3 regions of the Lysinibacillus sp. FSL L8-0312 genome follow, and region 3 is predicted to be linked to each of the others. Evidence: a T-box and tRNA genes for the amino acid it is inferred to sense, from the RefSeq annotation. Region 3 holds a T-box; the other regions hold tRNA genes.

Region 1 (2,231 bases), 320 kb from region 3:
AGCTTCAATCTAATGCTCTACCAACTGAGCTACTGACCCATTTCGTCCATGCTAAGCTTATTTTCTTTTGCTTTTCATATCTTCTTATGAAAATAATGGCGGTCCCGACCGGGATCGAACCGGCGATCTCCTGCGTGACAGGCAGGCATGTTAACCGCTACACCACGGGACCATTTGGTTGCGGGGGCCGGATTTGAACCAACGACCTTCGGGTTATGAGCCCGACGAGCTACCACTGCTCCACCCCGCGATAATTTTATACGGTTTCGAGTTTTTAAAGCACCATTTATAAAGATTTAAAACTGGAGGAGGTAGAGGGATTCGAACCCCCGCGCGGTGTTACCCGCCTGTCGGTTTTCAAGACCGATCCCTTCAGCCAGACTTGGGTATACCTCCGTTGCAATATATAAATGGTGGACCTTGCAGGACTCGAACCTGCGACCGGACGGTTATGAGCCGTCTGCTCTAACCAACTGAGCTAAAGGTCCTTTAAGATGGCGGCAGAGGGGATCGAACCCCCGACCTTACGGGTATGAACCGTACGCTCTAGCCAGCTGAGCTACGCCGCCAGGATCTTTATACTGGTTAATTTATTATGGTGGAGCCTAGCGGGATCGAACCGCTGACCTCCTGCGTGCAAGGCAGGCGCTCTCCCAGCTGAGCTAAGGCCCCATAATTTCTTTGGAAATGGTCGGGAAGACAGGATTCGAACCTGCGACCCCTTGGTCCCAAACCAAGTGCTCTACCAAGCTGAGCTACTTCCCGTTCTTTTTGGCGCGCCCGACAGGAGTCGAACCCATAACCTTCTGATCCGTAGTCAGACGCTCTATCCAATTGAGCTACGGGCGCATTAAAAATGGTGCCGAGGACCGGAATCGAACCGGTACGGTAGTCACCTACCGCAGGATTTTAAGTCCTGTGCGTCTGCCAGTTCCGCCACCCCGGCACATTTGGAGCGGAAGACGAGGTTCGAACTCGCGACCCCCACCTTGGCAAGGTGGTGTTCTACCACTGAACTACTTCCGCATGTGCATAAGTTTTTTTATCTGGCAATGAAATAATGGTGCGGGTGAAGGGAGTCGAACCCCCACGCCTTGCGGCGCTAGATCCTAAGTCTAGTGCGTCTGCCAATTCCGCCACACCCGCTTATTATTATTTAAAAATGGTGAGCCATGAAGGACTCGAACCTTCGACCCTCTGATTAAAAGTCAGATGCTCTACCAACTGAGCTAATGGCTCTAAAAAAATGGTGCCGGCTATAGGAATCGAACCCACGACCTACTGATTACAAGTCAGTTGCTCTACCTGCTGAGCTAAACCGGCATATGGTGGAGGATGACGGGCTCGAACCGCCGACCCTCTGCTTGTAAGGCAGATGCTCTCCCAGCTGAGCTAATCCTCCTGGGTATTATGCCTAGCGACGTCCTACTCTCACAGGGGGAAGCCCCCAACTACCATCGGCGCTAAAGAGCTTAACTTCCGTGTTCGGTATGGGAACGGGTGTGACCTCTTTGCCATCATCACTAGACTTGCACATGGATGTGCTGGCTTCTGCGTTCTTAGCAGAAGTTTCTTTATGTATCTTGTTTTGAAGTTGTTTACCTGTCCTTCAAGACAAGAATTATTGTATAACGTTTTCTCACATTGTGCAATACTTTTTTATAAAAAAAAGAAATTATTACTTTTTGAAGTTATTTTTGCTAAGTAAGAGAAAATATTGCCCTGCAAAATATTATAACAATTGTTGTTTCAAAAGAAAACAATTATTTTATTTCACCTATTTTCTTAGCTTATAATCTATTTCTAAACAAGGAAAGGGTATAGAAAACCCTTCACTTGTTGTTTCATTAAATAGTTAAAAGCTCTTGTTTCAATCTTAGAATTTCTTCAAATGTAGTGGAAGCTCCAAAAGATAGTCTAAAAAATTGGCGTGCTGCTTCCAAAGAGTAACCCATTGATAAAATGGCTTTCGTTCCAGATTCACTATGAATATCACATGCACTACCCGTCGAAATACAGATTCCTGCCTCATTTAACTTTAAAAGAACATATTGTCCCTCTATTTTATCCATCATTACGCCACAAATAGTAGGCAATTGTTGGTTACATTCTATTAATTGGCATGTTTCAGGCAAATTGTTTTTCAAAAATCTTCTTAAAGTCTCATAATGTTGTCTTTCATATTGATAGTTTTCAATTGCTGCCGCAAAGGCTACAATTGCTGGTGTATC
Region 2 (2,231 bases), 630 kb from region 3:
TACCCCGGGGATAACAGGCTTATCTCCCCCAAGAGTCCACATCGACGGGGAGGTTTGGCACCTCGATGTCGGCTCATCGCATCCTGGGGCTGTAGTCGGTCCCAAGGGTTGGGCTGTTCGCCCATTAAAGCGGTACGCGAGCTGGGTTCAGAACGTCGTGAGACAGTTCGGTCCCTATCCGTCGTGGGCGTAGGAAATTTGAGAGGAGCTGTCCTTAGTACGAGAGGACCGGGATGGACACACCGCTGGTGTACCAGTTGTCTTGCCAAAGGCATCGCTGGGTAGCTATGTGTGGACGGGATAAGTGCTGAAAGCATCTAAGCATGAAGCCCCCCTCAAGATGAGATTTCCCATTACGCAAGTAAGTAAGATCCCTCAAAGACGATGAGGTAGATAGGTTCGAGGTGGAAGTGTGGTGACACATGGAGCTGACGAATACTAATCGATCGAGGACTTAACCAAAACGTTTGAACCATTCAATGTACGTTTATCCAGTTTTGAAAGAATAAAAAATATTATAATATACTTGTAATTTTGATAAAATATGTTATAATAAGTATTGTCTTTCAAATAGTCTAGTGATGATGGCAAAGAGGTCACACCCGTTCCCATACCGAACACGGAAGTTAAGCTCTTTAGCGCCGATGGTAGTTGGGGGTTTCCCCCTGTGAGAGTAGGACGTCGCTAGGCTATATACTAAAATTATTCCGAAGTAGCTCAGTTGGTAGTAGCACCTGACTGTTAATCAGGTTGTCGCAGGTTCGAGTCCTGCCTTCGGAGCCATTCTTGGAGAGTTGTCCGAGTGGCCGAAGGAGCACGATTGGAAATCGTGTAGGCGGTTAACACTGTCTCAAGGGTTCAAATCCCTTACTCTCCGCCAGCACTTTGATTTATTCCAAAAGTTGGCCCCTTGGTCAAGTGGTTAAGACACCGCCCTTTCACGGCGGTAACACGGGTTCGAATCCCGTAGGGGTCACCATTTAAATACCCAGATGGAGGATTAGCTCAGCTGGGAGAGCATCTGCCTTACAAGCAGAGGGTCGGCGGTTCGAGCCCGTCATCCTCCACCATTATTTTTACAATAGTATATGATTATCGCGGGGTGGAGCAGTGGTAGCTCGTCGGGCTCATAACCCGAAGGTCGTTGGTTCAAATCCGGCCCCCGCAACCAAATGGTCCCGTGGTGTAGCGGTTAACATGCCTGCCTGTCACGCAGGAGATCGCCGGTTCGATCCCGGTCGGGACCGCCATTTATTTTAATAACAAGGGTCAGTAGCTCAGTTGGTAGAGCATTAGATTGAAGCTCTAAGTGTCGGCGGTTCGATTCCGTCCTGACCCATCATGTTTTTTTGCCGGTGTAGCTCAGTTGGTAGAGCAACTGACTTGTAATCAGTAGGTCGTGGGTTCGACTCCTATCGCCGGCACCATGTATTCCCGGAGGGGTAGCGAAGTGGCTAAACGCGGCGGACTGTAAATCCGCTCCTTAGGGTTCGGCGGTTCGAATCCGTCCCCCTCCACCAGTTTTATTATTATAGGGGCATAGTTCAACGGTAGAATAGAGGTCTCCAAAACCTTTGGTGTGGGTTCGATTCCTACTGCCCCTGCCAATTAATTTTATGGCGATTGTGGCGAAGTGGTTAACGCACCGGATTGTGGTTCCGGCATTCGTGGGTTCGATTCCCATCAGTCGCCCCATTTAAAGTAAAATTAATAAAAATTATAATATAATGGCGATTGTGGCGAAGTGGTTAACGCACCGGATTGTGGTTCCGGCACTCGTGGGTTCGATTCCCATCAGTCGCCCCATTTATATAATTATCTTTTGGGGTATAGCCAAGCGGTAAGGCAACGGATTTTGATTCCGTCATGCCCTGGTTCGAATCCAGGTACCCCAGCCATTTTGCGGAAGTAGTTCAGTGGTAGAACACCACCTTGCCAAGGTGGGGGTCGCGAGTTCGAACCTCGTCTTCCGCTCCAACTTCGATGGCGGCATAGCCAAGTGGTAAGGCACAGGTCTGCAACACCTTTATCACCGGTTCAAATCCGGTTGCCGCCTCCATATTTTAACTCTAATCGGTGTATCCGATTTTTTTTATCTCCATTATGCCGGTGTGGCGGAATTGGCAGACGCGCACGACTCAAAATCGTGTTCCTTTGGAGTGTCGGTTCGACCCCGACCACCGGTATCCTAGACAGTATGTTAAAACTGTCTATAGAAACGTTTCTTACTT
Region 3 (2,231 bases):
TTCAAAGTCGTTCGGATCATGGGCTGGTGTCATTTTTACAACTCCAGTACCAAATTCCTTATCAACATAGTCATCAGCTACAATCGGAATTTCACGACCTACAATCGGTAAAATAACTGTTTTACCAATTAAATGCTGATAGCGCTCATCGTTCGGGTGAACAGCTACCCCAGAGTCACCGAGCATTGTTTCAGGACGTGTTGTAGCAACTTCTACATATCCTGAGCCATCCGCTAAAGGATATTTCATATGATAGAATGCACCTTGCACATCCTGATAAATTACCTCAATATCAGATAATGCTGTTTTCGCTGCTGGATCCCAGTTGATAATACGTTCGCCACGGTAAATTAAACCTTTTTCATATAACTCAACAAAAACTGTTTTAACTGCATCTGAAAGACCTTTATCTAGTGTGAAACGTTCACGTGTGTAGTCTAAACCAAGGCCAAGCTTTGCCCATTGATCACGAATATGTCCAGCATATTCTTCTTTCCATTCCCATGTTTTTTCAAGGAATTTTTCACGGCCTAAATCATAACGTGTAATATTATCCTCACGCAGTTTTGCTTCTACTTTTGCTTGTGTTGCGATCCCTGCATGGTCCATACCTGGTAACCAAAGGGCATCATAGCCTTGCATGCGTTTCATACGAGTAAGGATATCTTGTAATGTTGTATCCCAAGCATGCCCAAGATGTAATTTACCTGTTACGTTCGGTGGTGGAATAACGATGGAATAAGGCTTTTTCCCACTTTCAGGCTGTGCCTCGAAAAATTTCCCTTGTAACCACCATTCATAGCGACCGGCTTCAATGGACTGTGGGTCATATTTAGTTGGCATTGAAATGTTTTCTGTCATCTTGACTCCTCCTATTGTTTGAAGACTATTGGTAAAGAAATGCTGTTCATTTTTTTACCCAATAAAAAAAACTCCTCTCGTCTAAAAGGACGAAGGAGTTTTAATTCGCGGTACCACCTTTAATTCCAGCAGCGGTTAAGATCAATGCTAAATGACATATTTTCTCAGCCTTCCCTACTGGCTCTTAATTCGGTAACGGTGTTTAACCGGCTTTAACTACTGTTAGTTCACTAAAGCTGCTCAAGGGCTACCTTCAATTAAGTACAAATAGAAACTTCTCAGCTACCGTTTCCTCTCTGAAAATGTAGACATAATTTACTCTTCCCTATCATAGCATCTGTATTTGATTTTCCTTATTGTACCGCAGAATCGTGTCATTTTTCAAGTGATTTAGTCATCTTTTAGTAAGAGTAAAGTAAATAGAAAAGGAAGTGACAATTCAATGCGTCGACGCAAGTATAACCCTTGGCTTTTACCTCCTTGGCTACGACAAGTTCGTTTTTATTGTAGAACCATTATTGTGCCAATTTGTGCTTTTCAGTTCATCCGTGTCATTATTGTGCCAACATCAGGCGATTTAGTCTTCTTATTGCTCCTACTACTTCTCTGCTATTTACTTTTGAAAGACATCATTTGAAACACGGACTTTAAGCGGTGTATACTCTTCTGTTAGGTCCCAAATCATGGAAGGCACTTCATGCCAAGTGCTGGATTCACGTACAACAATATGGCTTGAGGATTCTCTCATTACTATCTTTTGGTCAACTGTTGTAGAGGTCTCTTGGCGTGAAGCTGCTGCTACTGCGGTAGGTTGTTTCACTTGAACACTTTCCTCGATCACAGCCATTTTTTCTTCTTGATCGAAAGCATGAGCCATTAGGTGTGGATTGTCTAAAGTATCATTTTCAACAACGGGTTCATATTCGTTAAAAATACTTGTAACTGTCCACTCAAGCTGACACATCTGATTCGACAGACTAGGGCGAATATCTTTGACCATTAAATCTTTGACATCCGATTCTTTTGGTAAATCCACATGTAAAGGGACAGCATACTCAAAATAACCAGTATCTCCTTGGACATCAAGGGCATCAATTGTAATTAAATTATCATCACCTGTAAATGCTTGCATATCTTGAAAATCAAAACGAACATGTGCCGTAATATGGTAGATGCCCATTAATCGAAGTGAATCCTCTAACTGCATGGCTTGCCACTGTGGTTTAATTTGTACAGCAGCTAATTCTGTTGGGCAACCATATCCAGGAAAACAAAATGTTTCTCGCATATTCCAAGTTTTTTGTTCGATAATAATCCCTCCCTTTGCATCATATGACGATTTAAAGGATAGTATGCTAGGGTGTTTCAAG

The links. A T-box is a leader RNA that pairs with one kind of tRNA and senses whether it is charged. The one in region 3 lies ahead of MHI22_RS09305 (valine--tRNA ligase), so its partner is inferred to be a tRNA-Val.
Region 1: it has a tRNA-Val gene. The T-box ahead of MHI22_RS09305 (valine--tRNA ligase) is inferred to sense a tRNA for this amino acid. The anticodon was not compared.
Region 2: it has a tRNA-Val gene. The T-box ahead of MHI22_RS09305 (valine--tRNA ligase) is inferred to sense a tRNA for this amino acid. The anticodon was not compared.

Annotation. Positions count from the first base shown of each region.
Region 1 is NZ_JBBOOV010000001.1:2,150,301-2,152,531, forward strand. Features, by position in the region: tRNA gene MHI22_RS10745 (tRNA-Phe) at 1-39, opposite strand, end outside; tRNA gene MHI22_RS10750 (tRNA-Asp) at 97-172, opposite strand; tRNA gene MHI22_RS10755 (tRNA-Met) at 176-250, opposite strand; tRNA gene MHI22_RS10760 (tRNA-Ser) at 304-396, opposite strand; tRNA gene MHI22_RS10765 (tRNA-Ile) at 412-488, opposite strand; tRNA gene MHI22_RS10770 (tRNA-Met) at 496-569, opposite strand; tRNA gene MHI22_RS10775 (tRNA-Ala) at 597-672, opposite strand; tRNA gene MHI22_RS10780 (tRNA-Pro) at 689-765, opposite strand; tRNA gene MHI22_RS10785 (tRNA-Arg) at 773-849, opposite strand; tRNA gene MHI22_RS10790 (tRNA-Leu) at 858-946, opposite strand; tRNA gene MHI22_RS10795 (tRNA-Gly) at 952-1,026, opposite strand; tRNA gene MHI22_RS10800 (tRNA-Leu) at 1,062-1,146, opposite strand; tRNA gene MHI22_RS10805 (tRNA-Lys) at 1,164-1,239, opposite strand; tRNA gene MHI22_RS10810 (tRNA-Thr) at 1,248-1,323, opposite strand; tRNA gene MHI22_RS10815 (tRNA-Val) at 1,327-1,402, opposite strand; rRNA gene rrf (5S ribosomal RNA) at 1,413-1,528, opposite strand; gene MHI22_RS10825 (cysteine desulfurase family protein) at 1,848-2,231, opposite strand, start outside.
Region 2 is NZ_JBBOOV010000001.1:2,459,928-2,462,158, reverse strand. Features, by position in the region: rRNA gene MHI22_RS12515 (23S ribosomal RNA) at 1-462, shown strand, start outside; rRNA gene rrf (5S ribosomal RNA) at 575-690, shown strand; tRNA gene MHI22_RS12505 (tRNA-Asn) at 707-783, shown strand; tRNA gene MHI22_RS12500 (tRNA-Ser) at 789-880, shown strand; tRNA gene MHI22_RS12495 (tRNA-Glu) at 905-979, shown strand; tRNA gene MHI22_RS12490 (tRNA-Val) at 995-1,070, shown strand; tRNA gene MHI22_RS12485 (tRNA-Met) at 1,097-1,171, shown strand; tRNA gene MHI22_RS12480 (tRNA-Asp) at 1,175-1,250, shown strand; tRNA gene MHI22_RS12475 (tRNA-Phe) at 1,267-1,339, shown strand; tRNA gene MHI22_RS12470 (tRNA-Thr) at 1,352-1,427, shown strand; tRNA gene MHI22_RS12465 (tRNA-Tyr) at 1,437-1,520, shown strand; tRNA gene MHI22_RS12460 (tRNA-Trp) at 1,534-1,607, shown strand; tRNA gene MHI22_RS12455 (tRNA-His) at 1,620-1,695, shown strand; tRNA gene MHI22_RS12450 (tRNA-His) at 1,731-1,806, shown strand; tRNA gene MHI22_RS12445 (tRNA-Gln) at 1,824-1,898, shown strand; tRNA gene MHI22_RS12440 (tRNA-Gly) at 1,903-1,977, shown strand; tRNA gene MHI22_RS12435 (tRNA-Cys) at 1,986-2,059, shown strand; tRNA gene MHI22_RS12430 (tRNA-Leu) at 2,106-2,186, shown strand.
Region 3 is NZ_JBBOOV010000001.1:1,828,996-1,831,226, forward strand. Features, by position in the region: gene MHI22_RS09305 (valine--tRNA ligase) at 1-861, opposite strand, end outside; T-box leader at 944-1,202, opposite strand; gene MHI22_RS09310 (valyl-tRNA synthetase) at 1,475-2,149, opposite strand.